DNA from 4 places in the Nonomuraea sp. NPDC049480 genome. Region 2 is predicted to be linked to each of the others. Evidence: riboswitches for the same ligand, from Rfam matches in the RefSeq annotation. Region 2 holds a riboswitch; each other region holds the start of a gene.
What was found. A riboswitch is a leader RNA that binds a small molecule or an ion and turns the genes downstream of it on or off. The one in region 2 is predicted to bind cyclic di-AMP.
Positions count from the first base shown of each region.

Region 1: linked by a shared signal. The riboswitch ahead of ACIBX3_RS33620 (glycoside hydrolase family 25 protein) and the one ahead of ACIBX3_RS12405 (CHAP domain-containing protein) in region 2 are both predicted to bind cyclic di-AMP.
Region 3: linked by a shared signal. The riboswitch ahead of ACIBX3_RS17720 (C40 family peptidase) and the one ahead of ACIBX3_RS12405 (CHAP domain-containing protein) in region 2 are both predicted to bind cyclic di-AMP.
Region 4: linked by a shared signal. The riboswitch ahead of ACIBX3_RS28035 (NlpC/P60 family protein) and the one ahead of ACIBX3_RS12405 (CHAP domain-containing protein) in region 2 are both predicted to bind cyclic di-AMP.

Region 1 covers NZ_JBITMD010000013.1:207,296-214,375, reverse strand. Annotated here, with positions in the region: gene ACIBX3_RS33635 (ABC transporter ATP-binding protein) at 1-419, shown strand, start outside; gene ACIBX3_RS33630 (FAD-binding oxidoreductase) at 416-1,759, shown strand; gene ACIBX3_RS33625 (MFS transporter) at 1,839-3,215, opposite strand; gene ACIBX3_RS33620 (glycoside hydrolase family 25 protein) at 3,413-4,147, opposite strand; cyclic di-AMP (ydaO/yuaA leader) riboswitch at 4,161-4,302, opposite strand; gene ACIBX3_RS33615 (FAD-dependent monooxygenase) at 4,700-5,890, opposite strand; gene ACIBX3_RS33610 (FAD-dependent oxidoreductase) at 6,035-7,080, opposite strand, start outside.
Region 2 covers NZ_JBITMD010000003.1:572,791-579,870, reverse strand. Annotated here, with positions in the region: gene ACIBX3_RS12415 (aldo/keto reductase) at 39-860, shown strand; gene ACIBX3_RS12410 (Gfo/Idh/MocA family protein) at 881-1,834, shown strand; cyclic di-AMP (ydaO/yuaA leader) riboswitch at 1,952-2,088, shown strand; gene ACIBX3_RS12405 (CHAP domain-containing protein) at 2,101-2,787, shown strand; gene ACIBX3_RS12400 (hypothetical protein) at 2,842-3,048, opposite strand; gene ACIBX3_RS12395 (hypothetical protein) at 3,252-3,464, shown strand; gene ACIBX3_RS12390 (alpha/beta fold hydrolase) at 3,511-4,329, opposite strand; gene ACIBX3_RS12385 (LysR family transcriptional regulator) at 4,388-5,251, shown strand; gene ACIBX3_RS12380 (GNAT family N-acetyltransferase) at 5,312-5,911, shown strand; gene ACIBX3_RS12375 (YciI family protein) at 5,978-6,418, shown strand; gene ACIBX3_RS12370 (RNA polymerase sigma factor) at 6,659-7,080, shown strand, end outside.
Region 3 covers NZ_JBITMD010000005.1:352,592-359,671, reverse strand. Annotated here, with positions in the region: gene ACIBX3_RS17735 (glycosyltransferase family 4 protein) at 1-691, opposite strand, end outside; gene ACIBX3_RS17730 (M48 family metallopeptidase) at 700-2,076, opposite strand; gene ACIBX3_RS17725 (hypothetical protein) at 2,090-2,890, opposite strand; gene ACIBX3_RS17720 (C40 family peptidase) at 2,969-3,478, opposite strand; cyclic di-AMP (ydaO/yuaA leader) riboswitch at 3,552-3,712, opposite strand; gene ACIBX3_RS17715 (class I SAM-dependent methyltransferase) at 3,999-4,712, opposite strand; gene ACIBX3_RS17710 (LysR family transcriptional regulator) at 4,783-5,709, shown strand; gene ACIBX3_RS17705 (NlpC/P60 family protein) at 6,180-7,080, opposite strand, start outside.
Region 4 covers NZ_JBITMD010000010.1:105,010-112,089, forward strand. Annotated here, with positions in the region: gene ACIBX3_RS28020 (NADP-dependent oxidoreductase) at 1-588, opposite strand, end outside; gene ACIBX3_RS28025 (winged helix-turn-helix transcriptional regulator) at 669-1,070, shown strand; gene ACIBX3_RS28030 (LuxR C-terminal-related transcriptional regulator) at 1,909-2,121, shown strand; gene ACIBX3_RS28035 (NlpC/P60 family protein) at 2,125-3,159, opposite strand; cyclic di-AMP (ydaO/yuaA leader) riboswitch at 3,166-3,317, opposite strand; gene ACIBX3_RS28040 (amino-acid N-acetyltransferase) at 3,596-4,153, shown strand; gene ACIBX3_RS28045 (RDD family protein) at 4,252-5,664, shown strand; gene ACIBX3_RS28050 (RDD family protein) at 5,776-6,264, shown strand; gene ACIBX3_RS28055 (Lsr2 family protein) at 6,778-7,080, shown strand, end outside.

The sequences.
Region 1 (7,080 bases), on a different contig from region 2:
GCGAGGCCGCCTCGCTCGCCGCGGCCGACGATGTCATCGCCGGCATGCCCGCCGGATGGCACACCCTGCTGTCCAAACACTTCAGGGGCGGTCACGAACTGTCGGCAGGGCAGTGGCAACGCCTGGCCGTGGCCCGCGGGCTATTCCGCGACGGGTCCCTGCTGATCTGGGACGAGCCGACCGCACCGCTGGACGCCAAGGCGGAGTACGCCGTCTACGAAACGCTCCGCAAGATCGCGGGGGAACGGACCATCCTGCTCATCACGCACCGGCTGACCAGCGTACGGCACGCCGACCGCATCTACCTGCTGCACCAGGGGCGCATCGCCGAGGAGGGCACGCACGACGAACTGCTGGCACTGCAGGGGCGCTACGCCGAGCTGTACGCGTTGCAGACCGGGAAGCCCGCCCGCCGATGACCGGCCCGCGCATGATCCATCCCGGCGAGCCGGGCTACCAGGCCCGGCGCAAGGCCTTCCTCGGCACGCTCACCGAGGAACTGCCCGCGGCCGTGGCCTGTTGCGCCTCGGAAGCGGACGTGATGAGCGTTCTGGAGCTCGTCCGTGCCCGCGGCATGCCGTTCGCCCTGCGTGGCGGTGGCCACAGCTTCGCCGAGCACTCCTCCACGACCGGGCTGCTCGTCGACCTCAGCGCGATGAAGGAGATCGAGGTCGGCGCGGAGAGCGTGCGGGTGGGCCCCGGTGTGCTGATCGGCGAGCTGGCGCGGCGCCTGGCCGAAAGCGGGCGTATGGTGCCCTGCGGCTGGTGCCCCTCGGTCGGCGTGGCCGGAGCGGTCCTGGGCGGCGGATACGGCGTGTTCAGCCGCCTGTACGGGCTCGGCGCCGACCATCTGCTGGCGGCGCGTGTGATCCTGGCCGACGGGCGGCGCGTCGAGGCGGGAGAGGACCTGCTGTGGGCGCTGCGCGGAGCCGGCGGCGGAAACTTCGGCGTGGTCACGCGGATGACGCTGCGCACCCGGCCCATCGTGCCGCTCACCGCCGTCCAGGCCATCTGCGACTTCGGCCGCGCCGCCGATCTCGTCGACGCATGGCAGCAATGGGCGCCCGAGGCGCCGGACGAGGTCAACCTGGAAATCGCGGTCATCTCCGGCGACCTGCCGGAAGAACCGCCCTACGCCGTGCTCTTCGGCATCGTCGCCGGCCCGGACGAGCAGGCCAGGAAGCTGGTCGGCGACCTCGTGCCGCTGGACCGCCTCCGGCTCACCCGCCTGGAGGGCGCCGCGGCCGCCTGTCACCACGCCTACGCCGACGGCGGGTCGGGCGCCGTCACGGAGCTGCCGTACGGCGAGCGGCCCGGGCTGCGGCTGAACAAGTCGGGCTTCTTCGACGGGCACCTGCCCCGGGCGGCCATCGAGGACCTGCTGGGACGGCTGGCCGCCGACCGTGTGTACGGCGAGATCCGGGATCTGGAATTCGTGCCCTGGGCGGGTGCCATCGCCCGTGTCGCCCCCGACGCGAGTGCCTTCGTCCACCGCGCCCCGCGCTTCCTGCTCAAGCAGGCCGTCCAGGTCGGATTCCGCGCCACTGACAGCCGCAGACGGGACGCGCACGCCTGGTTGTGCCGGTCGTGGGAACAGGTGTCGCCGTGGGCCTCAGGCGCGGTCTACCCCAACTACCCCGACGCCGACCTGGAGAACTGGGCGCAGGCGTACTACGGGAGCAACCTGCCGCGGCTGCGGGAAGTCAAGGCCGCCTACGACCCCGCGGGCCTGTTCCACTTCGCCCAGTCGCTGCGCTGAAGAGCCGCGCTCCCGGGTGATGGGCAGGACGGCGGATCTCCCCGCAGCCGTGCGCGGGGAGATCCTTCGTGTCGTGCCTTCAGTGGTGGTGGTGCGTGGTCGTGACCGGTGCCTGGTGATCGTGGTGATCAGGCTGCCGGCGCCTGTCCAGCAGCGCCCACGTGGCCAGAGCGGTCGCCAGCCCGGCCGTGGTGAGCAGGCCGCCGACCCAATTGACCGAGCTCAGGCCGAGACCGCCGTCGATCGCTTCGCCGCCCAGGTAGATGCCGATGGCGCTGCCCAGCGTGAAAGCGGAGATGTTCGCGGCTGACGCCACGTCGGGTGCGTGGCCCGCCGCGGTCATGACCCGCAGTTGTAGCGGGGCGACCACGGCGAAGGCTGCGGTGCCGAAGACCAGCATCATGGCGACAGTCGCCGGCTTGCTCTCGATGGCCGGCGTCATCGCGAACAAGGTGACCGCCAGAGCGGCGACGGTACCGATCACGGAAGGCATGACGGCCCGGTCGGCGAGCTTGCCGCCGAGGTGGTTGCCGGCGAACAGGCCGATCCCGAACAGCAGGAGCAGCGGCGTCACCCATCCCGCTTCAAACCCGGTCACCTCGGTGATCTGCGGAGCAAGGTAGACGTAGCTGGTGAAGACGCCTCCGTAGCCGAGCATCGTGGTCAGGAGCGCGCCCCAGACGGCGGGGCGGCGTAGCGCGGCCAGCTGCTCCCGCATGGTCGGCCCCTGTCCGCCGCCGCCCAGGTGGGCCAGCGCGTGGGCGTCGAGCCCTTCGAACTCCGCACCATGCTGCGGACCGTGGTCCCCGCCGTGCTGTGCGGCGTTCTGAGTGCCGTGACCTGGCCCGTGATGCCCCTCGTGAGCCTCAGCGGCGTGGTCGTGGTGAGCGTGCGTCGCGGGAGCGGCACGGCCGAGCGAGGCCAGCAGGCCCAGAAGCGCGATCCCGCCGAAGACCACGAGGGTCCAGAACGTGAACCGCCAGCCGAGCGCCTGGCCGACCGCGGCCCCGATCGGCGCGCCGAGGATCGTGGAGGCGGTCAGCCCGGAGAAGACGATGGCCACCGCGCGTCCCTTGCGTGAGGGTTCGACCAGCTCGGCGGCGTACACGGCGGCGATGCCGAGGAACGCCCCGTGGGCCATGGCCGACACGATCCGGCCGGCCATGATTGTCCCGTACGCCGGTCCGAGTGCGGACAGCAGATTGCCCAGCAGGAACACCCCGGTGGTGGTCAGGAGCATCGACCGCCTGCCGAACCTGGTGCCCAGCGCGGTGAACACGGGGGCGCCGATCGCGACGCCGAGGGCGTACACGCTCTCTAAGGCGCCGACGGCACCGATCGTGACATCGAGTGCTTGGGCGATCTCGCGGACGACTCCCGCGACGATGAACTCGTCGGCGCCCATCGCGAACGCTCCGACGACCATCGCCCAGATCGCCAATGGCAGCTTTCTCATTGCAGTCTCCTTGAAGAAGACGAGCGCCTGTCCGGAATCCCGCTCCAGCAGGCCTGACGCCCCCTCAAGCATCCATACCCCCTAGGGGTATTCCCGGATGACGGAACTTTTGAGAAGACCGGTCGGGCGCAATGCGTACGCAGCACTGGGGGGCGGCGCGCGGCACGCACGAGCGTGCCGCGCGACCAGGGACTCCGTTACTTGCGGCCCAAGGCGCGGAGCTGGTCCAGGCTCACAGACGTGACGTTCTGGTCCACCGGGCTGTCGGTGTACTGGTGGATGGTCCACGTCTTCCACGGTGCGGGCGGCGTGACCGCGCCTCTTGCCTTGCTGTAGTGGGCAACCCACAGCGGATACTGGCCGAGGCCTTGACCGTAGGTGCCGGCGAAGTTCCAGCCGGAGTAGAACAGCGGGGTGATGCCGGTCTTGTCCTTCACCCGCTCCAGCCACTTCCTGGCCCAGGCGTTGACCTCGGCCACGGACTTGCCGTCGGTGGTCTCCAGGTCCAGGACCAGGAGGTCACCGGTCTTGCCCGGCTGCTTGTCGACGACGGAGAGGAAGAAGTCGGCCTCGGCGACGGGGTCGTTGCCCGGGTGACCGTAGTGGTAGACGCCACGGACGATGTTCAGCCGGGCCATTTCATCCCAATGACGAACGAAAGCGCGGTCGATGAAAGAGGTGCCCTCGGTCGCCTTGACGATGCCGTACTTGGCGTCACTGGCGGCCCAGTCGTGCGCCGGCTGATAGTTGGAGACGTCCTGGCCGTAGACGAGCTTGTCATTGTCGGCGTGCGCGGGACCGGCGACGGACACACCGGCTACGGCGGTGGTCACGGCCAGCAGCGCGGCGGCAGCGTACTTGGCCAGGATGCCGGGAGTGGCCGTTCGGGCGATGCCGGTCTTCGGGGCAGGGGTAAGACGATGGGCGGCCATCGGTAGGGAGTTCTCCTTGCTTCCATACCGCTTACCGGGTTAGCTGACGGGTTCGGACATGGAAGCTGCCCTATGGCACCTCGGTGCCAATTCACCCCAAGTGAAACGACTGGGTCCCCGGTTCCGCCCACAGGCGGATTCAGCGGTCACAGACAGACCTGTGATGTATGCGAGGTCAAAGTAACGACCAGATAAACCGGACGTATGGTGCACAACATAATGCATCAACCAAAATACTGACAAGTGGACAAACCGGCAGTCGCCGAGTTCGCCCCTCCAGGCGGCTCCGGAACCCCGCTTCCGGCAAGGGATCCGCCATTTCGCGGGCAAGTTCGTCGCTTGCAGAGCGGCACGCATGACTTGACCTGGGCTTGGAGGAATCTTTACGGCAGGGCGACATATCGGTCGTTGGCCAATTTGCGCACAAACGCCTCTCAACTCACTCAAATCGCACGCGGGACAGTCAGGCACGGGTGCGAAGTACTCACTTGAGCGGGGCGGTCGCGGCCAGAGCCGCCCGGGCGGCGCGACGTGGGCGCTCCGGCGTCTCCGTCAAGGGGTGGAGCCGGTCGGGCTCGTCAGGTGGGGCCGGGCGGGCGTCTGCCAGCCGAAAGTGCCGCTGGTCGCGCGCAGGAACGCGGCGGTGGGCAGCGCCCACGTCACCACGTCACGCACCTGGGCGGCCAGCGCGTTCCCGGGGTTGAGGAGGCGGCCCGCTCTGGCCGAGGCGCGGACCAGCCCCTGGGTACGCCTCCGGCGGGCACGGTCGTAGGCGGCCAGCGCGGTGGCCAGGTCCGCCGAGCCGGCGGCGAGCGCGGTGAGCACGACCGCGTCCTCGAGGGCCTGGCAGGCGCCCTGGCCGAGGGCGGGCGTCATGGCGTGGGCGGCGTCGCCGAGCAGCGCGACCCGCCCGGCGACGTAGCTGGGCAGGGGCGTGGCCAGGTGGTAGATGTCGTGGCGCAGCAGCGCATCCGGTGGGGTGGCGGCCAGCAGGGCCGGAACGGGATCGTGCCAGCCGGCGAACCGGGCGGCCACGGCGGCCAGGTCGTCGCCGGTGTGGGCACCTTCCGGGGCGGTGCGGTCGGCGAACCAGTACACCCGGCCGTCCGCCAGCGGCAGCGCCCCGAACCCCTGGCCGCGCCCCAAGGTCTGAAACGCTCCGGGCAGGCCGGCGGGGGCCGCGTCCGCCGGGGCGAGGCCGCGCCAGGTGATCTCCCCGGCGTACGCCGGACCAGGATGGCCGGGGAACAGCACCCGGCGCGTGAGGCTGTGCACCCCGTCGGCGGCCACCACCAGATCGGCCCAGGCCGTCCCGGACCGCCCGTCCGCGACGAACCGCACCTCCCCGCCTCCCACGCCGGTGACCCGGTGCCCGGTGCGCAGGTCCGCTCGCGCGGACGCCTCGGCGAGCATCCGGTGCAGGTCGGCCCGGTGCAGCACGTACGCGGGAACGCCGTGGCGGGCGGTGAGCTGTTCGACGGTGGTACGCAGCAGCCACCGCCCGGAGGGTGTGCGTACCCCGGCGGCGCCGGTGGCCACGCTGCACTCCCGCAGGGCGTCACCGACCCCGAGCCAGTCCAGCGCCCGGACCGCGTTCGGAGCAAGGGCGATCCCCGCCCCGACCGGCGCGAACCGCGGCGCCTGCTCGAAGACGGTGACTCGCCACCCGGCACGGCACAGCCCTGCCGCCGCGGCGAGCCCGCCGATCCCACCACCGATCACGATCGCGGTCCGCTCCGACATGCCGACCTCCGTCACATAACTCGAACATCTCTGTACGAGATTGCGCCTACCCGGAAGCTCGACGAGCTAACCAGCCGAGCCCTCACCGCCGAGATTCGGATCGTCAACTGACGGGCGGCCTGATCCCGTGGAGCAGGAGGAAGCTCACGTCGGTTCGTCCTGGTCGATCGGTTCCAGTGGCCGGGTGGCCGGGCCGTGCAGAACCGCTCCGTCGGTGGCGAAGCGGGATCCGTGACAGGGGCATTCCCAGGTCTGTTCGGCCTGGTTGAAGGCCACGATGCAGCCGAGATGGGTGCAGGTGGCGGAGACCGCGTGAACGGCGCCGGCCGTGTCGCGGTAGACGGCGCAACGTTGCCCGCCGATGCGGACCACGGCACCTGCCCCCGGGAGGATGTCGGCCACCGAATCGGCGTGGGTGGAGCGCAGGCGATCTCCGATGAAGTGGCGTGCGACCTTGGCCTGGAGTTTCACGATGGGGCCGGCCTCACGCAGGGGGTGGAGCCGCCGGGGGTCGTACAGCTTGGCCCACGGCAGGTCCTGGCCGGTGATGAGGGCGGCCAGGAGTTTGCCGGACATGACGCCGTTGCTCATGCCCCAGCCGCTGAATCCCGCGGAGACGTAGACGTGTTCGGCTCCGGGGTGGAAGTGCCCCACATACGGCAGGTGGTCGGTGGTGGCGTTGTCTTGGGCCGCCCATCGGTGGCTGATGTTCACACCGGTGAAGTGTTCGCGGGTCCAGGCCGCGAGCCGGTGGAATCGTTCGCCTGCGTCGCCGGAGCCTGGGGAGGCGATCTCACCGGTGATGATGAGCAGGCGCCGCCCATCGCGGTAGGGGGTGGTGCGGATCGACCGAGTGTTGTGCTGCGTAGTGATGTAGATACCGCCAGGGTCCTGTTCAGCTGGGATGGGAGCCGCCACCACGAGTTCACGCCGCGGCTGCAGACGGGCGAACAGCAGCGCCCGGTCGAACACCGGGTAGTGCGTGGCCACCACCACATCAGCGGCGGTGACCGTGGTGCCGTTCTCGCACGCCAGCCGGCACGGCTCGCCTTCCTCCAGCCCCATCACCCGGGTGCGCTCATACACCCGGGCGCCGCTGCGGGTGATCTGCCGGACCAGGGCGAGCAGATATTTGCGGGGATGGAACTGCGCCTGGTTCTCCACCCGGACGGCGGCCGCGACGTCGAAGG
Region 2 (7,080 bases):
CCTGAAGCCGAAGGACCGGATTCCGCGCCACAACTCAGATGAACTCGCTCATGCTCAACACCGACGGCGTGCAGATCCCGCAGCTCGGGTTCGGCGTCTGGCAGATCCCTGACAACAAGGCCGAGCAGGCCGTGCGGACCGCCTTCGAGGCCGGTTACCGGCACGTCGACACCGCCGCCGCGTACGGAAACGAGGAGGGCGTGGGCCGGGCCGTGCGTGCCAGCGGGCTGCCGCGCGAGAAGGTGTTCGTCACCACCAAGCTGTGGAACGCCGACCACGAACGCGCCGAGCAGGCCTTCGACGAGAGCCTGGCCAGGCTGGGCCTCGACTACGTAGATCTTTTCCTCATCCACTGGCCGGTCCCGAAGCGAGACAAGTACGTGCAGGCGTGGAAGGACCTGGAGAAGATCTACCGTGACGGGCGGGCCAAGGCCATCGGCACCTCCAACTTCACCGTCGAGACCCTCACCCGGCTGATGGACGAGACCGGCATCCGGCCGTCCATCAACCAGATCGAGCTCCACCCGTACCTGCAGCAGCGCCAGATGCGGGCCTTCCACGAGGCCAACGGCATCCTGACCGAGGCGTGGAGCCCGCTGGGCCAGGGCCAGGGCCTGCTCGACGACCCGGCGCTGCGCGTGCTGTCGGACAAGTACGCCAAGACGCCCGCGCAGATCGTGCTCCGCTGGCACCTGCAGCTCGGCAACGTCGCCATCCCCAAGTCCGCCGACCCGTCGCGGATCAAGGAGAACATCGACGTGTTCCGCTTCATCCTCGACGCCGAGGACATGGCCGCGATCGGCGCGCTCAACCGGGGCAAGCGCATCGGACCCGACCCCGATACGTTCAGCATGACCTGAGACGTCTACGATCTCGCTTTGTGCGAGATTTTGCGTGGGGCATAGCGGCGACCGGCGGCATCGCGCGTACCGTGGGGGCGGCCATCGCGGCCGAGCCGGGGATGCGGGTGGCCGCCGTCGGCTCCAGGAACCTCGGCCGGGCGCAGGCCCTGGCCGCGACGCTGGGCGCGGAGTCGGCCTACGACTCCTACGAGCGGCTGTGCGCCGACCCCGCCGTGGACGCGATCTACGTCGCGACTCCGCACGCCCAGCACCTGCAGGTCGCCGAGGCCGCCATCGCCGCCGGCAAGGCCGTGCTGTGCGAGAAGCCCCTCGCGGCCACGGTGGACGACGCCGAGAAGATGGTGCGCCTGGCGCGCGAGGCCGGCGTGTTCCTGATGGAGGCGATGTGGATGAGGTTCAACCCCCTCATCCGGAAGATCGCCTCCGACGAACGTTTCGGCGAGATCCGCTCCGTGCAGGCGTCGTTCGGCTTCAGCATGCCCTACGACCCCGCGCACCGGCTGTGGGCGCCGGAGCTGGGCGGCGGCGCGCTGCTCGACCTGGGGATCTACCCGTTCGGGCTGGCCCAGCTGCTCCTCGGCATGCCCTTGGAGATGCAGGTCACCGGCTCTCTCGCCCCCAACGGGGTGGACGCGGAGGCCGCCGGGATGCTGCGCTACCCCGGCGGCAGGCATGCTCTCGTGGCGACCTCGTTGCTCGGGAATTACCCGAACCAGGCCTGCGTTGTGGGCACACAGATGCGGGCGGACATCCAGGCGCCGTTCTGGGCCCCGCAGCGGATCCTCCTCACCGGGCCCTCCATGGAGCCGGAAGAGCACCTGCTCGATCCGGCGGACAACGGATACGCCGGGGAGCTCCGCGAAGTCCGCGCCGCGACGGCCGAAGGCAGGACCGAAAGCTCGATCATGCCTCTTGATGAATCCCTTGCCATGATGGGGCTTCTGGCCGACGCTCGCAGGCAGCTCGCCTAGCTGGGCGTTTATGTAGTTGTAATCTTCTTGCCGCATGTATTACCTTATGGGGCATCTCGCGGCATACGTCCGGTTTGTCCGGCTATGTCTGACCATCGCACGAAACATCACAGGACCCACCTGTGACCGCTGAATCCGCCTGCGTGCGGAACCGGGGACCCAGTCCTTTGGGGCGAATCGGCACTTCGGTGCCGTAGGGCAGCTTCCACGCCCGAGCCCGTCAGCTAACCCGGTAAGCGGCATGGAAGCAAGGAGTAACCCCCTCGATGGCCAAGTTCCGTATTACCGCTGCGCCGAAAACCACGATCGCCCGCGCCATGATCGGCGCGACCGTCCTCGCCTCCGCGTTCACCGCCCACGCCACGTCGCAGGCCTATGCCGAGACCGTCGAGCAGCCGATCATCGCCGCCGACGACCATGCCGGCGTCCAGGCTCCCAAGGCCGACGAGACCAAGGTCAACGTCACGGCCGCGCAGGTCCTGGCCCTGGCCAGGTCCCAGGTCGGCACCACCGAGAACGCCGCCGGCGGCGGCACCCCGTACCAGCAGTGGTACGCCGCCTCGCAGCGCGCCGCCGAGACCATCGCCCGCGACGGCGGCGAGCGCGCCGCCTACCTGAACGCCCCCTGGTGCGCCATGTTCATCTCCTGGCTGGGCGAGAAGACCGGTGCCCGCCCGACGGTCGGCTGGGACGCCTACACCGTCACCTACGCCAAGTGGTTCAGGGCCAACAACCGCTTCGGCACCCTCGCCAAGCCCGGCGCCGTGGTCTTCTTCTCCTGGAGCGGCAGCAAGGACCTCCGTGACATCAACCACGTCGGGATGGTCGTGAAGGACAACCAGAACGGCACCATCTCCACCATCGAGGGCAACACCGGCAACGGCCGGGTCGAGGAGCGCATCCGGCCGACGTCGCAGGTCGTCGGCTACGGCTACCCGCAGTACGCCGCCTGACCACACACGACGAAACGAGCGCGCGCCCCGCACGGGGCGTGCGCTCGTCGCGTCTCAGCCGTCCATGAGGGCGAGGTATCCGTCCTCCAGCGTGGGCTCGACCAGCCGGGCGCGCGGGTCCGGCGGCGCGGCCGCCACCACCCGGTACCGCATCCCCGCCCCTTCCGGCAGCGCCGGCACCACCCGCCCCGTCACGGGCGCCGGGCCGGGCGTGGTCACCGTCCACACCCGGTGATACGCGTGCGAGACCAGCTCGCCCACCGTCCCCTGGAACGCCGGCCGGCCCTGGGGCCGGCACCGCCAGCGACCGGTTCACCCAGGAAGTGCCAACCCGCACGCGGCGCGGCACAAGAGCAATAACTACCGATATTGATCAAGTCACTTGATAACTGTAGCCACTCGCCGCACGGAGATCATCCTGAAATGATCTCTGAAGCGTTGTCAAGATCGAGAGGAAGTCTGACATGCGTGTACGAGCAGCGTTGGTAAGCGCAGGAATCACCGCCCTCGCCCTCTCCGGAATCGCCCTCCCCGCCCAGGCCGCCGCCTGGGAGCCCCACTCCCGGTACGGCAGCTACAGGGCGTGCGTCGACGCCGGTCAGATGTACGTGCGCGAGAACTACGACGCGTACAAGTGCACCGAAGGCCCCGGCTACTACCAGCTCTGGCTCAAATAGCCGCCCGGCGGGCCGGGCCCTCGGCGCACCCGCGCTGAGGGCCCGCTCACCCCAGGAAGAAGCGCGCCAGAGCGCCGGCGACCGCGCCCGGGTCGTTCTCCATCGGAATGTGACCGGCACCTGGGACGCGCACCAGAGAGGTGTCCGGCATCTCGGCGGCGAACCGCTCGGCGTACCGCACCTCCTGGAACGTGTCGTCCTCCCCCCACACCAGCAGCTTCGGCGTCCGGTCACCCTTCAGCGCGGGCACCAGGTCGAGCGTGTAGCGGCCGTCGGCCGCGCCCGCCAGCGCCATCCACGACCGCCGCACCCGCGCGTCGTTCCACGGATCCAGGTAGTCGGCCAGCTCGGCCTCCGTCGCGGGACGGTGCAGCGCCGTGCTCACGGCCGTACGGCGGGCCGCCAGCAGCTCCTCCGCCGTCACCGCCGCCACCACCTCCGGGTCGCGGAACCGGGCCACGCCCGGCACCGGCCACGAGTCGTACGTGACCGAATTGACCAGCGCCAGCCGCCTCACCCCGACCTCGCCACCGGCGAGCAGGTGCTGGGCGACGGCGCCCCCGATGTCGTGCCCCGCCACGGACAGCGGCTCCTCCGCCCCCAGCGCCGCGGCGAACCGCGCCACCCACCCCGCCAGCGCCGGCACCGCCGCCGTCTCGATCGTCAGCTCCCCCTCGGACCGTCCCAGCCCCGGCAGGTCCACCGCCACGGGACGCAGCCCCGCCGCCGCCAGCCCGTCCATCACCGGCTGCCAGACCCGGCTCCAGTACGTGCCGTGCACCAGCAACACCACCGGACCCTGCTCGCCCGCCGCCAGATAGCTGGCCTGCCGCCCGTCGACCTCGATCGTCATTCGCTCCGTCATGGCATAACCATCGGGTTCTAATACATCGGTGGTCAAATACCACTTAGGGTATGCCGGTATGACGTTGGCGCAGCTCCGAGCACTGATCGCGGTCGCCGAGCACGGCGGCTTCACCGCCGCCGCGGACCACACCGGCATGTCCCAGCCCGCCGTCAGCCGTGCCGTCGCCGCTCTGGAACGCGAGCTCGGCGCCGCCCTGTTCGTCCGCCACCGCGACGGCATCGCCCTCACCGAGGCCGGCCGCCGCGCCGTCGACCGCGCCCGCGAGGCGCTCCGCCACTTCGACCTCATCCGCGCCGACGTGGCCGCCGCCGCCGGCGAGATCACCGGCGAGCTACGCCTGGCCAGCCTCCCCACCGCCACGGGAACGCTCATCGCGCGGCTGCTGCGCGCGTTCACCGACCGCTACCCACAGGTCCACGTACGCCTGTTCGAGGGCGTCGACGACGACATCCGCGCCTGGCTGCGCCGCGGCGCAGCCGAGGTCGGCGTCGTCACCCTGCCCGCCCCCGGCTTCGACACCGTCCCGCTCAGCACCCACGACATGGTGGCCGTCCTGCCCGCCGACCACCCGCTGGCCGAGGGGCCGGTCGTCCATCTCGCCGACTTCGCCGGCCGGCCGTTCATCCTGACCACCGCCGGCTGCCGGCCGCTGATCATGACAGCGGCACGGGAGTCGAAGGTGCGGCTCGACATCGCCTTCGAGGCCAGCGGACCGGCCGCGATCCTCGAGATGGTCGCGGCGGGCCTCGGGGTCAGCATCGTGCCCACGCTGGGCCTGCCCGCCGACCCGGGCACGGTGGTCACCCGGCCCCTGCGGCCCAGGACCACCCGGTCCCTGGCCCTGGCCGTTCCGTCGCTGGCGGACTGCCGCCCTGCCGCCCGCGCGTTCCTCGACCAGCTGACCGCCTTTACACTGTAGATTCACTACTTCCCATCGAACCTCCCATGCAGGTCTGAGGCGCGACCAGGGGAAATTCAGATGCTCGGCACGGATCCGTGTTCTAATGTCCGGGAAATGAATCTTCGCGATGAGCAGCGGAGCGACAGAGAACCCGTGCGGACGGTGCATCTGCAGGCGTTCGGTGACCACGGAGCCGTCGTGGCCGATCTCGTGGACACCCTGCGCGGCACGATCACACCTGACACGGGCATCTCGCTGGTGGCCGAGGACGCCGGGAGGGTCATCGGCCACATCATGTTCACCTCGGGCCTGCTCGACGCGCCACGGCGGCTGGTCGAGGTGCAGGTTCTCAGTCCTCTGGCCGTGGCGCCCGGGTGCCAACGGCAAGGCGTCGGATCGGCCCTGGTCCAGCGCGGCCTGGAGTTGCTCGCCGAGCGCTCGGTCCCCCTCGTCTTCCTCGAAGGGGACCCGGGCTACTACCGTCGCTTCGGCTTCCAGCCAGGGAGCCTCCATGGCTTTCGTAAACCGTCCCTGCGCATTCCCGACGCGGCCTTCCAGGTCATCACGTTTCCCGCATACGAGCCATGGATGACCGGGACGTTCGTCTACTCGCAGCCATTCTGGCAACACGATGCCGTTGGTCTCCGTGACCCTGATGACCAGATCTCGCAGGAATAGTGTCGATCCATCCGCCGGCCGTTCGACGCATGGGCGAGAGCCGCACGCGCGAAAGGGAAGAGACCGATGAAGTTCATGATCGTGGGCAAGTCCAACATGGAGATCGAGGCCGGGGCGCTGCCCGACAGGGAGTACGTCGACCAGATGCACGCCTACAACGAGTCGCTGGCCAAGGCCGGAGTGCTGCTGGCCGCCGAGGGGCTCTACCCGAGTTCGCGCGGCGCGCAGATCGCCTACACCGGCGGCAAGGCGACCGTGATCGACGGGCCGTTCACTGAGGCCAAGGAGCTCATCGCCGGGTTCTGGCTGATCCAGGTGAAGTCCAGGGAAGAGGCCATCGAGTGGGCGCTGCGCCTGCCGATGCCACCGGGCGCCGACGGGGTCCCGCTGAACGTGTGGGAGGTGTTCGACGCCTCCGACGTACCCGACGACTCGATGCCCACCGAGGTACACGAGCACGAGGAGGCCCTGCGCGAGCGCCTCGGGGTGTACCGGCCCGGCTCCTGATTCGGCTCCGGTCTGCGCGCCGTGTCCGAACCAGTGTGGAGACGGCCGGATCAGCGGCAGGTGAAGCGGCGATGACGGCGGCTTCCCCGGTGGGGCCGGCGGCGGATTGCGCGGGTACGGCACCGCCATCGCCGGCTGACCGGCAGCGGCGGGTGGCGGGATTCGGCCCACGCCGCCTCCCCTGAGTGATCTGGTCGCCGGTTGCGATGAGATGCGGGTGCTGGTCTCATGGGCCCCGTGATGGCTTCCGACACTCACCGGGCGATCGAGGCGGTATGGCGGATCGAGGCGGCCCGGCTCATCGCCGGGCTCGCCCGGCTGGTACGCGAGGTCGGCCTCGCCGAGGAGCTGGCGCAGGACGCGCTGGTCGCCGCCCTGGAGCAGTGGCCGGAGTCCGGCGTGCCGCGCAACCCCGGCGCCTGGCTGATGACGGTCGCCAAGCGCCGCGCCATCGACCTGATCCGCAGGAACGAGCGCCTGGAGCGGAACCTGGCCGAGCTCGGCCACCGCCTGGATCAGGCCGAGGAGGAGCCGCCCGAGGTCGACGAGATCGAGGACGACCTGCTGCGCCTCGTCTTCACCGCCTGCCATCCCGTGCTGAGCATGGAGGCGCGGGTGGCGCTGACCCTCCGCGTGCTCGGCGGCCTGACCGCCGAGGAGAT
Region 3 (7,080 bases), on a different contig from region 2:
GTTCCAGCGTCCGCCGGTACGGTCCCCCGCCCACCAGCAGCAGCACGGCGTCGGGCACTGCCCGCAGCACGCGCGGCCAGGCCCTGATGAGCCGGTCCTGGCCTTTGCGCGGCACCAGCCGCGACACGCAGACCACGACCGGCCGGCCCGCCACGCCCAGCGCGGCCTTGGGCGCGCCGGGCCGGAACAGGCCGGTGTCCACGCCGGGCGCGAGGCGGACGAGCTTGGCCGGCGGGATGGCGGCGGACAGCCGCCGGCGGGTGTACTCGCCCAGGTACGTCACCACGTCGGCGTGCTCGCCGATCCGGCGCAGCACGGCGCGGAAGCCCGGCGCGCTCGCCCACGACGCCTCGTGGCCGTGGGTGAGCATCACCACCCTCCGCGCGCCCGCCCTGCGCAGTCGCGGCGCGAGCAGGCCGAGCGGGGCCGCCGCCCCGAACACGACGGTGTCCGCCCGGTGCTCGGCCACCAGCCGGGCCACCCGGCGCGCGACGGCCGGGGTGGGCAGGATGAGGCGCGTCGGGTGCCGCACCACCCGGTACGGCTGGTGCCGGTCGAACTCCTCGCAGCCCGGCCAGTCGGGGGCGTAGACGGCCACGCCCGGCGTGCGCAGCGCGAGCCCGTGCACGAACGACTGGATGCCGCCGGGCCTGGGCGGGAAGTCGTTCGTGACGACGACCACGTTGGTCACGGCACCTGTCACGGCACTGGTACGCCGTTCAGCTTCGCCCACGAGCGGGCCAGGGCGATGCGCTCGGGGCTGGAGGGATGGGAGGCATAGAGCACATATTCCACCGCATCCGGCGACAAGTCGGAAATATTGGTAACTGCCAGGCGTTTCTGCATCGCCACGAACGTGGCCGGGTCCCTGGTGAGCTCCAGCGCGTGCACGTCGGCCCTGGCCTCGATGTGGCGGCTGATCAGGTTCTGGGCCGGTCCCATGAGGAACGATCCCAGGCCCATCAGGCCGATGAGCGCGCCGACCGCGCGGGGGTCGGCGATCGAGGTGACACCGGCGCGGCGGCGTACCGGGCCGGACAGCAGGAACAGCAGGACCGCGCCGAGACCGGCGCCGAGACCGCCGATGAGCGTGCCGTAGAGCACGTCGTCGTATTTCGCGTGGCCCAGCTCGTGCGCCACCACCAGCTCGACCTCGGGCCGCGGGGCCTTGAGCAGGTTGTCGTAGACGACGATGCGGCGCGTGGCGCCGAAGCCGGACACGTACGCGTTGAGCGCGGTCGTACGGCGCGAGGCGTCGGCGACCAGCACGTCCTCGACCGGCACGCCGTCCCGCTCGGCCATGGCCAGCAGGCTCGTCCGCAGCGGTCCCTGCGGCATGGACGTGAAGTCGTTGAACAGCGGCTCGAACACCACCGGATACACGAACGACGCCACCACCGTCAGCGTGAACGCCCCCGCGGCGGCCGGGATCCACCAGCGCTTGACCCGGCGGGCCAGCGCGACGAGCGCGAACAGCATCAGGGAGAGCAGGACCACCTCCACACCCGTGCCCTTGAGCCGGTCGCCGGCCCAGGCCGCCCAGTCCTGGGTGGACAGGCCGTAGTCGCGCAGGATCATCTCGAACCACATGCCGATCGGCCACCGGATCAGCTCGGTGAGCGCGGTGATGACGAGGACGCCCAGGATCATCCGCACCCACCGGGGGCCCTTGAGCCATCCCACCGCCTCGGCGCCGATCGGGGTGGCCGCCAGGAGGCCCGCGATGATGAGCGTGAGGGCCAGAGAGAGGTAGCTCGGGAGGGTGGTGGCCGCGTCGAACGCCTGGGACCTGGCGATCTCGGCGGCGCTGAAGTCGCGGGCCGGGTCCGGCGGTCCGGTGGCGATCACCCGCCACGGGGTGCTGAAGGCGGCCACGGCCAGGATCACGGCCCCCAGCACCAGGAGCACGATCGCGGCCTGCCGCCGCAACCGGCTCTCGCCGGCGTTCGCGCCGTCCCCTGGGGCCACGTCTCCGCCCTCGGCCGGGTCGCTCGAGTCCGGATCCCCGGCGGGGTCGCTCGAGCCCGGATCCCCGGCCGCGGGCCCGGGCTTGCGGATTTCCTGTCGTTCGCTCATGCGCCTCCCCCTTTTACGCGAGCTGGTCTCGCACGTACGCGCGCCACCGTGCCGTCAGCGTGCCCACGGAGAGCCCCAGCGAGGCGAGCGCCCGATCGACGCCGGCCGCCTGGGCATCACGGTAGAGCCTCACCAGCGTCTCCTCACCGAAGCGGTCAGCGAGGAAGCGACACGCCAGCCAGGCCTCCTGGTACGCCCGTGCGAGCCGTACGGGGTCCCGGCCGTCCGCCGCGAAGGCCGCAGGTCCGGGCAATTCGCTCGGGAGCCGCCCGGCGTGCACCTCTTCGGCCAGTTCGGCGGCGGCGGTCCGCAGGGGGAGGCCGGCGTCCCGGTAGCCGACGTAGTCGGCGAAGCCCTCGTACAGCCAGATGGGCAGGCCGTCGGTGCCCGCCACGACGTGGGTGAGCTCGTGCGCGAGCACGACGTCCTTCCCCGTGGAGTTGAGCCGGGCGAAGACCTCGGGGACGACGATCACGCGGCCGCGGCCGGCCACCGCGGCCAGCCCGTCGAGCCGTTCCACCCCTGCCAGGCGGGCGGCCTCGCGGGCGGACTCGGGGACGACGACGAGCGGTCGCACGGGGACGCGGAGGACGTCCGAGACCCGGCGCCCGGCGGTGTCGGCGCGGCGCGCCAGGTCGCCGAGGGCGGGGGAGGCCCGGCGGCCGACGACCACGGACCGCGTTCCGCGGGCCACGACGGCTTCCTCGCGCCACAGATCGCGCGCTTCAGGGGGAAATCCGGGGATGGGGGCGCTGGCGGGGACGAGGAGCAGGAGAGCGGCCACCACGGCTCGTCGGCTCACCTGCTGGGACACGATGCCCGATCGTAGTCCGCCGCGCCGGAGGACCCCGGAAATGGGACCGCCCCGCCCGATTCCTCGGGCGGGGCAGTGTCACATGCCGGGACGGACCGCGCCGACGAACGACGACTTGCGCCATCCGCTCAGCTTGACGACTTGCACCCGTTTGCCGCTACTCGGCGAGTGCACCATCTTGCCCTTGCCGACATACATGCCCACATGGCCGAGCCCTCTGAAGAACAGCAGGTCGCCTGGCTGGAGATTCCTCCAGGAGACCTTGTTCCTGATGCGGGCGAACTGGCTGGCCGCCACGCGAGGGAGCGTCACCCCGGCCTTCTTCCAGGAGTACTGGGTCAGACCGGAGCAGTCGAACGAGCCGGGACCTTCGGCGCCGTAACGGTACGGGTCACCGACTTGACTCTTGGCCACGGCCACGGCCTTGCGGGCCTTCGATTGCTGCCGAGCGATCCTGAGGGCCTTGGCAGACTTCGCGGACTTGGCGGTGGAGGCCGCCTTCGCCGTGGTGGTCCTGGCCGAATCGCTCGTCGTTGCCGCCTCAGCCGTTGGGGCATGGAGGATCAGACCTCCGGCCGCCACGGTCATCGTGAGCGCTACACCACTCAGGGCAAGGCGGGACAGGCGGGGGTTGTGCAGAGAGGTAGACAGGATGTCTCCTTGGGACTTCCACGAATGCCTACCGGGTTAGCTGACGGATTCGGGCCTGGAAGTAGCCCTACGGCGCGTTGAGCGCCGATTCACCCCTGATCCCGGGGGAACGGGATCGTTGGTTCCCCGGCTCCGTGCCTCCTGGCTGCACGGACTCGGCGGGCCGCCGCCTGTTCAGGTGTTCTCAATGGGGATGCGCGGCGGCGACCGGCGGATCTGTATCTGTCTCACATCGGAGGTCCGATGTCGGTTCGCGGTGACATGGCTTGTCGCCGCGAGGCCAGAAGCTACGCCGAAACGTCAAGAATCAGCAAAGGGCGAGTCAGGTTGTAAAGATCAGACAGGGGGTCTTGTCAGATTTGAAACCCCTGCTGGAACACCAGGTTCCGTTACGCAAATGTGACTCTGCTCACAATTGCCGGACCACCCCTCTGTAAGGTCCCGATTGCCCCTTTTGTCACACCTTGCGCGCCGTCACCCTGAACCCCGTCGATGGGAGCGTTCCATCAGAGATCCGTTCCCGTTCGATGCGGTAAAGGTCATTGAGGAGCGCAATGCTGCCGTTTGTCACCTTTCCGCCGATATATCGCCACAAGTACGGTTCTCGCCTCAAGCTCGTGATCTCGAACCGCTCGGCAAGGGCGGCGATCATGCCGTCCGCCGGCGTGTGATCCACGTGCGCCGCGCGCCACCGCTCGGCCGGGTCGCCCCCGGGACCCTCCAGGGCGGGCGGGAAGTCCGCCACGCCTGCGGCAGACAGCAACGATCCGGTATCGTAGAACCAGACGGCCGCGGCCCGGTCGGCCCAGTCCCACGCGAACTCGTCCACGACCAGCAGCCCGTCCTTTTCCAGCAGGGCGGACACTCGATCCAGCGCCGCCTCCAGCGGATGCACGTGATGCAACGAGAGCGACATGACGATCACCTCGAACAACGATCCATCGTCGTAGCCGGGATAGCAGGCGATGTCGGCTCGTAGCGCGGGGACGCCGGCCGCCCGGGCCGCCTCGACGGCCTCCTGAGAGATGTCGATCGCGGTGACGTCATGGCCCCGTCTCATCAGCTCGGCGGCCAGCTCGCCGCGCCCGCACCCGGCGTCGAGCACCCGTCGTGGCCCCTGTGGGAGCACCTCGCTCAGCCATGTGTCCTGGTGGTTGTCCATCGTGTCCATAGATGGAGCATGACGGCGTCGAGCCATGCGCACCACTGCGGGTTGGGCATGTTACCCATAAGCTCGACGCATGCTTGATCTATGGTCGCTGAAGGTGCTGACAGAGGTCGGGAGGCTGGGTTCGTTCTCAGCCGCGGCCGAGGAACTGTCCATGACGCAGCCCGCCGTGTCCCGGCAGATCGCCACGCTGGAGCGTCAGACGGGGGTGCGGCTGTTCGAGCGGCTGCCGCGCGGGGTCCGGCCGACGGACGCGGGGCGGGCGGCGCTGGAGCAGGCCGGCGAGGTGCTCAGGGGAATGCGGCTGTTCGAGACACGCATGCGGGCCTTCGCGACGGCCGAGGCGGGCCGGGTCAGGGTGTCGGCGTTCCCGAGCGCCGCGACCACTTATCTGCCCGAGCGGTTCCGGTCGTTCGCGGGCCGGCATCCGGGCGTCGAGCTGTCCCTCACCGTCCGGTCCGGGGAGCACGACCCGTGCGCGGCCGTACTGGACGGCGATACGGACATCGCCTTGCTGACCTCGTGGGACGTGGCCGGTGCGACAGGTGTCGTTCTGACGCCGGTGCACGAGGACGAGCTGCTGGTCGCGCTGGCGGCCACTCATCCGCTGGCCCAAGGGAGCCGGGTGCGGCTCCGGGATCTGGCGGCGGAGCCGTGGATCGACGGCACCCACCCGGACTGCCTGGGGCCCATCTCGCAGTTGGCGTCGGCCCTGGGAGGGACGCCTCGGATCAGCCATGTGTGCGACGACTGGAACGGCCGGCAAGGCCTGGTGGCGGCCGGTGTGGGCGTGATGCTGTACCCGTCGATCGCCGGCTACTCCGCCGCCCGTCCCGACATCCGCCTCCTCCGCCCGTCCCCGTCCCTCCCTTCCCGCACCATCCTCGCCGCCGCCCTCCCCCCGACAGACCGCCCTCCAGCGGTCTCCGCCTTCCTCGCCGCCCTCACGACCCCCGAACCGACCGCCGCCCGGGTCCCGCCGCGCCGCCGCTCCCGGTAGCGCGTCCAGAGCCCCGGCCGCCGACCCTGTCAGGTGGTTGCCACGGCGGACGGCGGCACACGCGCGGGCGCAGGCCCGTCATTCACGCGACACGCGCACGACGGCCACCCACCCGGCGCTCGGGGCCACAGGCCTACGCCCGCCACAACCACCGCCCGGCGCCGAGGGACACGCCATACCGGCGGCTCCACCCAAACGCACACCCCACCGGCTCCTCGGCGCCAGGGCCGGGCAGGCCGGCGCGATGAAATGCTCACGCGAAGACGCTCACCCCCAGCCCTGCGGGGTGCGGCTCGGGGTGGGTCGTTGTGCGCGCGGAAGAGGTGTGGCGGGCGAAGGTGAGCCGGGGTCGGGAACGAGCGGGTGATGGGAACCGAAACCGGGCTGCGGGCGGGCCGAAACCCGGCCCCGCTGGAACCAGGCCGACCCGGCATGAAGGGCCCCGCCCCAACCGGCCGAACCGGGGGAGGCTACGGGCGGATGGCGCCCACGAGGCGGCGGCCGTACGCGGAGAGCTTGACGACCTTGACGACGTCACCAGTCTGAGGGGCGTGCACGATCTGCCCGTTGCCCGCATAGATGCTGACGTGCCCCAGCCCTTCGCTGAAGATCAGATCTCCGGGCTGCAGGTCGTTGATGTCCACCTTGCGGTTGGCTCCCCACGCCCACTGCTGCCACGTCGTACGGGGCAGCGACACACCCGCGGCCCGCCAGGCCGCCTGGGTCAGGCCGGAGCAGTCCCAGCCGCCCGGCCCCGTCCCCCCGTACACGTACGGCTTGCCGACCTGCGAGAACGCGAACCGCAGCACCGCCGCCCCGCTCCCCGACGCCGGCCCCGTGTACTTGAGCCCCACGCTGTTCGGGTTCCCGGGGTTGTAGGCGCCCAGTTTCTTCAGGAGCTTCTTCTGCTCGGCGATCAGCTTGAGGATCTCCGAGCGCTCCTTCTCCACCCCGTCCCGTTCCCGGTCCGCCGCCTCCAGCGCCTCCTGCGCCTTGTCGCGCTCGCCCTTCAGCCCGCGGTTCTCCCGGTCGAACGCGGCCAGCTTCTCGGCCCGCTCCTGCGTGATCTGCCCCGCCAGCGCCAGCCGCGCCAGGAGGTTCTCGGGGTGGTGCGCGCCGACGATCGAGGGGAGGGAGGTGACGTCGCCGCCGAGCCGGTAGTTGTCGACGGCCATGTTGATCACCTGGGAGCGCAGCTCGGCGACCGTCTCCAGCTTGCGCTTGTAGCTGTCGTTCAGCTTGGCGTAGGTGGTCTTGGCCTTCTTGTACCGCTCCGTCGCCGTGTTGTACTGGTCGACGACCTTGTCGGCCTTGTTGTTGAGCTTTTCCAGCTTGGCCTTCGCCTGGTTGATCGTGGGCTTGGGATCAGCG
Region 4 (7,080 bases), on a different contig from region 2:
CACGAACCACTCGGCACCCAGCCCCCGTACGAATTCCTCGTCCCCGGCCCCCGCCACGGCCACCACCCGGGCGCCCCGCAGCGCGGCCAGCTCCACCAGGTACCCTCCGACGGCCCCGGCCGCCCCCGTGACCAGCAGCGTCCGCCCCGGTCCCACTCCGGCCCTGTCCAGGGCCTGCCAGGCGGTCAGCGAGTTGAGCGGGATCGTCGCCGCCTCCACGGCCGGGACCCCGCGTGGTGCCCGCGCCACCGCCTCCGCGTCGAGCACCACGTACTCGGCCTGCGCCTTCGTGGGCACCTCCAGCCGCGCGGCGAGCCCGATCACCTCCTCGCCCACCCGGAAGACGGCCCCGTCGCCCACCTGGTCCACGGTCCCGGCCGCGTCGAAACCGAGCCCGTACGAGTCCAGTCGCCGCGCCACGCCGTAGTCGGCGAGCGTCCCCGCCGCCACGGCGAGATCGAAGGGGTTCACCGCGGCCGCGGCCACCCTGATCCGCACCTGCCGGGGTCCTGCCTGCGGCAGCGGCACCTCCACCAACTGGGGAGCGCCGGAGCCGCCGATGAGTGCACGCATGGTCGTCTTCGTCATGCCTGCGACCCTAGGAAGAGTTACTCTCTTCTGGAAAGAAGGCACCTGGAAGTGCGTAACAAACCGTAAGGAGCGAGCGGATGGCCACGAAGACGGCGGCGGAGCGGCGCGAGGTGGCCAGGCAGGCGTTCGACGCGTACTTCTCCCAGTGTCCCTCCAGAAAGCTGCTCGACCGCCTCAGCGACAAGTGGGTCACGCTGGTGCTCACCGCGCTGGAGCGGGGGCCGTGCCGCTACAGCGATCTGGCCAGGCGCATCGCGGGCGTCAGCCAGAAGATGCTCACCCAGACCCTGCGTGGCCTGGAGCGGGACGGCCTGGTCACCCGTACGCTCACGCCCTCGGTGCCGGTACGGGTGGACTACGAGCTCACCCCGCTGGGAGAGAGCCTGATGCCGCTGGTGGCCGCGATCAAGAGCTGGGCCGAGGCGCACATCGAGGATGTGGAGCAAGCCAGGGAGCGCTACGACGCCGTCAGCGCCTGAGCCGCGACGGCAGCCCGGCCGTGCCCGCCTGATCGCCAGGAGGCCGCGGAAGTAGCCGCGAAACTCCCTTCCGGCCCGGCCGGTTTCCGATACGAGTTCGTCTGTAAGCATCGGGTCAAGGCCGTGCGCAAGAATTTCACTCCAGCCGCGAAAGCGTTCCTGATCCTTCGGAGGCACTCCGAGTATTTCGGTGATGACCATGATCGGCAGCGGATAGGCGAATGCTGAAACCAGGTCCGCCTCATCCGGCGGCGCGCCGATCAGTTCGGCGGTTATCTCTTCGATGCGGGGGCGTGGCCGTTCGAGCACGCGCGGTGTGAACGACTTGCTCACCAGGGCACGCAGCCTGGTGTGGTCGGGCGGGTCCGTCCGCAGGAACGACTCGACCGGCTGACCTGCGTCTCTTCTGGCCAGCGGGTCGGATCCATGCCCGAAGCGGGGGTCGGGGAGCATCGCTCCGCAATGCTCATGGGTGGTGACAACAAGCAATCCGGCACAGGTACGGAAGACCGTGCTCCGCGCGCTCATTTCGCGATAGCACGCGTACGGTTCACGCGGGAAATCCGAATCGTAGGGATCGAAGCCGAGAACGTCGACCGGGCCCATCGACGGCGGGTACGATGCGCCGGGCTGATCAATGAGATCGCTCATCACGCGCCACGGGTCCCGTCACCATATGGCGAGTACGTCACATATAAGGGATCATGTCAATAGCGTTCGTCAAGGGAGGCGATTATCACGCTTGACGACCTTTCCTGGATGCGTTTACCGTCTGCGAGACGAGCGGCTTCGGCCCGTTGTGCGGTCCGATTTCTGCTGTTGGGGGGGAGGGCTCCCGATGGATGTGCTCACTGAAGGCGTTGAGCTGAGCCATGCGGATCTGGCGTTACTGGCGGAGCTTGCCAAAGGGGTTACGGTCGATCGAGTGGGTAGACGTCTGGATATCAGCGGACGGACGGTACGCCGGCGGTTACGGGGCATCTGCGACCGCATAGGCGTGGCCACGGCCATCGAGGCCGTGGCCTGGGCAGCTCGCCGCCAGCTGATCTGACGATCAGTCGGCGATGCGCACCGCGCCGGCGTACGGCCGCCTTTCGATCGACGCGACGCGCACGACATCACCCGTCCGGGGGGCGTGCACCATCATGCCTCCGCCCAGGTAGATGCCGACGTGGTGCAGATCGCTGTAGAAGAACACGAGGTCGCCGGGGCGCAGCTCGGACTTGGAGATGTGCCGTCCTGCGGTCCACTGGTTGCCGGTGTAGTGCGGCAGCGAGATGCCCACCCGCTGGAAGGCCGCCATCACCAGGCCTGAGCAGTCGTAGGAACTGGGGCCCTCGGCGCCCCAGACGTACGGCTTGAGCTGCTGCGTGAGCGCCCACCTCGCGGCCTGGGCCGCCTTGCCGTTGCCGGGGATCGGCAGGTTGATCCGCACAGCGCGGCTGCCGGACTGGCCGGCCTCGCCCATGGCGCGCCTGAACAGATTGCTCTCCGCTTTGCTCACCAGTTTGGTGATCTTGTCCCGCTTGGTGTCGAGCTCGTCGACGATCTTCTGCAGCTCCTCCATGCGCGTCTGGGCGCCCGCCTTCGCGCGGGTGGCGGCGTCCATGGCCTTGGCGAGCTGGTTGAACTCCTCGCCCTGCTCCACCTCCAGCGCATACGTGGTGGCGGCCTGGTCGAGGAACTTCTCCGGATCCCCTGAGGAGGTGAACGCCAGCGCCCTGCTCAGGCCGCCGGTCATGTACGCGTTCTGGGCGAGCAGGACGGCCTTGGCGCGCTTGGCGGCGAGATCGGCCTCGCTGTCCGCCAGCGTCTTCTGGGCGGCGTCGGCGGCCTTCTGCGCGGTCTTGTACTTCTCCCGCTGGCCGTTGTACTGCTCCGTCAGCGTCTCGATCTCGACATGCAGCTTCTCGACCTGCTCGGAGAGATCCTTGAGCGAGGGCTTCGGGTCGGCGGACGCCGGACCCATGGGGATTGCGAACAGGAGCGCGGCCACTGTGACGCCTGCCACACCTAGGCGGCGCCAGGCTCGTTCCGGAGGGCGGGCGTTCGTGCCCGCCGACTTCTCCCCACGGTTCTTGCGCTTCACCAACCGAGCTCCTCTCATTGCCGCCTACCGGGTTAGCTGACGGGTTCGGGCCGGAGCAGCCCTACCGAAGAACTCGGATTCACCCCAATGGTGGCGTTCGGAGGGTCGCCACCGGCGGGTCCCCGGCTCCCCTTACGGGAATTGGGCGTGTCGCCCGCGCGCTACACGCGGGGAACGTTGTCGCTGGACACTAATGCACTCCGGGTTCGTGCTCAACCAGAACTGCTCGATCTGTAGAGGTTTCACAACTGAAGGGTCACGGGGTGATCTCGTGATCTATCGTGCAGAACAGACTTTATGTCCTCTTTGTCCTCGGTTCTGCCGTGGGCCCAGGAGAGACCGAGCCCAGGCCTGGGTTGACCGTGACATGTCACAGGATGGGGCCAGACGTGGGAGTTAGGGCCGAGCCGTAATGACATCTGTACTCTGGAGAGCCATGGAGCAGGTGGCCGAACTGACAGTGCCCGAGACCGCGGTCGTGGTCCGGCGTGCCCGCACGCCCGACGTACGCATGGTCCGGCGCCTGGTCGACACCTACGCGGGCGCGGGTCCCCGCCTCCTGGAGAAGACCACGGTGACGCTGTACGAGGACGTACAGGAGTTCTGGGTCGCCGAGTTGGACGGGCGGGTCGTCGGCTGCGGCGCGCTCCACGTCCTGTGGGAGGACCTCGCCGAGGTCCGCACGGTGGCCGTCGACCCCGAGTGCCGAGGCAGAGGCGTCGGCCATCGGATCGTCTCGGCGCTCATACAGCAGGCGAAGGATTTGGGGCTGCAGCGTGTATTCTGTCTGACTTTTGAGGTCGACTTCTTCGCCAGGCACGGCTTCCGCCCGATCCAGGGCACGCCGGTCTCACCCGAGGTCTACGCCGAACTGCTGGCCTCGTACGACGAGGGTGTCGCGGAGTTCCTCGACCTGGAACACGTGAAGCCGAACACCCTGGGCAACACCCGCATGCTGCTCCACCTGACATCGGGTGACGCGGACCTTGACTAGATGGAAAGGTGATTGTTGATACCTATGTCGATACGTTGGGCAGCACAGGGCATGTGTCCTGACACGTGCCACATGCGCACTCGAAGCGAGGTGACACGGTGAGCACCGGACAGCCGCCGTATCCACAGGACGAATCCGGCGAGAATTCTGCGCCCGGCAATCCCCACTACGGGCAGCAGAACACGGGCCGCCACCCTGGCGAGCCCGATCCCGACGCGACTGTGGTCGGCTACCGGGCGGACGACCCCTACGGTCAGCAGCCCCAGTACGGTCAGCAGGGCTATGGGCAGCAGCAACAGCAGTACTCCCAGCCCCAGCACGGCCAGCAGCAGGGCTACGGCCAGCAGGCTCAGTCCCAACCCGACTACGGCCAGCAGCACGGCTATGGCCAGCAGCAGGGTTACGGTCAGCAGGCGCAGTCCCAACCGGACTACGGCCAGCAGCAACCGGGCTACGGTCAGCAGGCACAGTCCCAACCGGACTACGGCCAGCAGCACGGCTATGGGCAGCAATATGGTTCGCAGCCGCAGCAGGGCTATGGGCAGCAGCCCCAGTCCCAGCCCGGCTACGGCCAGCAGCCCGCCTCCGGGCAGTACGGCGCTCAGCAGGAGGGCTACGGTCAGCAGCCGCAGTCCCAGCCGGGCTACGGCCAGCAGCAGGGTTACGGTCAGCAGGCTCAGTCCCAGCCCGACTACGGCCAACAGCAGCCGGGCTACGGCCAGCAGCCGCAGTCCCAGCCGGGCTACGGCCAGCAGCCACAGTCCCAGCCCGGCTACGGCCAGCAGCAGGGCTACGGGCAGCAATATGGTTCGCAGCCGCAGCAGGGCTATGGGCAGCAGCCCCAGTCCCAGCCCGGATACGCCCAGCCGCAGTATGGTCAGCAGCAGTACGGCGACCAGCAGCAGTACGGTCAGGGCCAGGCCTACGGGCAGCCGCAGCAGGCCGCCTACGGGCAGCCGGGCTACGGCCAGCCCTACGGCCAGCCGGTCGGGATGCAGCCGCCGGGCGCGCCGGCTCCGCTGGCGGAGTGGTGGCAGCGGCTGGTGGCGAGGATCGTCGACGGAGTCATCTTCGGCATCGCCATGGTCGTGCTGACGGCCATCTTCACCGCCGTCCTGCTCGCGAGCTACAACTCGGCCACTGGCGCCTCCACGGGCCTGATCGGCTCGTTCGTCCTCGGCATCATCATGGCGATCATCATCACGGTCGTCTATGTCGGCTACGACTTCCTCATGCACAAGATGAGGGGTCAGACGCTTGGCAAGATGATCATGGGCATCAAGGTCGTGCAGGTCGGCGGGACGGTGCCGCAAGGCGGCATCCCCAACGACGTGGCACTCAAGCGGGCGGCCGTGACGTGGGGCGGCTATTTGCTGTACTGGTTGCCCCTCGGACCCGTGCTCGCCGGCCTCGTCTGCGCCCTGAACGGCGCCTCCATGCTGTGGGACAAGCCCCTGCAGCAGACGTTCGCCGACAAGTTCGCGCAGACCGTGGTCGTGAAGATCAAGTAGTCCACGCGAAGCGTAAACATAGGGGCCGGCTTCCCGCCGGCCCCTATGTTTTGTCCCCCGGGCCGTACCAAAATGATGAAGACCGCACACCGATGACGTGAGGTGGAGGTTATGGCCGGGACGTCGCCGGGGGCGGACGCGCTGCCGGCGGAATGGTGGGAACGGCTCGCCGCCCGGCTGATTGAAGCGCTCGTCTTCGGGGTCTTCTATTACATTCTGTTCATCGCGCTGTGGGGCATCTTCCGAACTGTCGGGATGCTGGACGTGTTCGACGGCCGGCTGCCCGGCGTGTGCGCCTGGTTCGGCGCGGGACTGGCTTATGCCTGCTACGACTGGCACGCTCATTCCCGGCACGGCCGGACGTTCGGCAAGGCGATCATGCGGATTCGCCTGGCGCCGCGGAAGCTTCCGCCGGGGGCGGCGCTGAAACGAGCGCTCGTCTATCCAGGGCCGCTCGTGCTCATGGGCATTCCGGTCGTCAATCTCCTGGCTGGAATGCTGCTGTTCGGCGTGGGCCTGCTCATCCTGATCGACAAGCCGCTGGAGCGCGGGCCGCACGACAGGCTGGCCGGAACGCGTGTGGTTAAAGATCTTAGGTGAGGCTTGGCACGCCTGCCGCCGACGCCTTATCGCAAAATTTTTCGGTTGATCCGGTAAGGAGCCTGGAGAGACTGGCATTAGGCTATGGGGCGTCCGGGTTGCCGGATGTTGGTGCCCCTGCACGCGCAGGGCATCTGTGTGCCGCTATGGTCGGGTGCGGGCGGTAGCCGCCCTCGTGCTGCATGGGGGCCGCGCTCCTCCAGGCCGCGCAGAGGCGCTTATAGCGCCGCCGAAACCCCGCTAGCCGTGGAGGCGAGGACGAATGGAAGCCCTAACAGACGTATTGTCAGCGCTCATCCCACCGGCCGTGGTCGCCGGAGCGTTCATCTTTGGGCTAGTGAAGTTCCTCCGATCGGACGCCGCCGGGCGGCGTCCTAAGGGGCAGGAGCCCGCCGAGAAGCAGAACTGATCGGCCAGTCAGCCGAATCCCCGCTGTGCTGAATTGTCTCAGCGCCTTTCCGGGTATATGTTTGGGCAGGCGAATGAAACAATGCCCGCGAAAGGATTGCGTACATGGCCAAGCAGATCCAGGAGATTCTCATCGATGACCTCGATGGGGGCGAGGCCAATGAGACGGTCAGCTTCGCTATTGACGGCTCGTCCTATGAGATTGACCTCAGCGACCTTAACGCCAAGAAGCTGAGGGACGCGCTCACGCCTTTCGTGCAGAGCGCGCGCCGGGCGGGCGCCGCTTCCACGCGTCGTCGTGGTCGCGGTGGCAACCGTGCGATGAGCCGCGAGAAGAGCTCCGAGATCCGTCAGTGGGCCAAGGCCCACGGGCTCCCGGTCAGCGAGCGAGGCCGGATCGCCTCCACC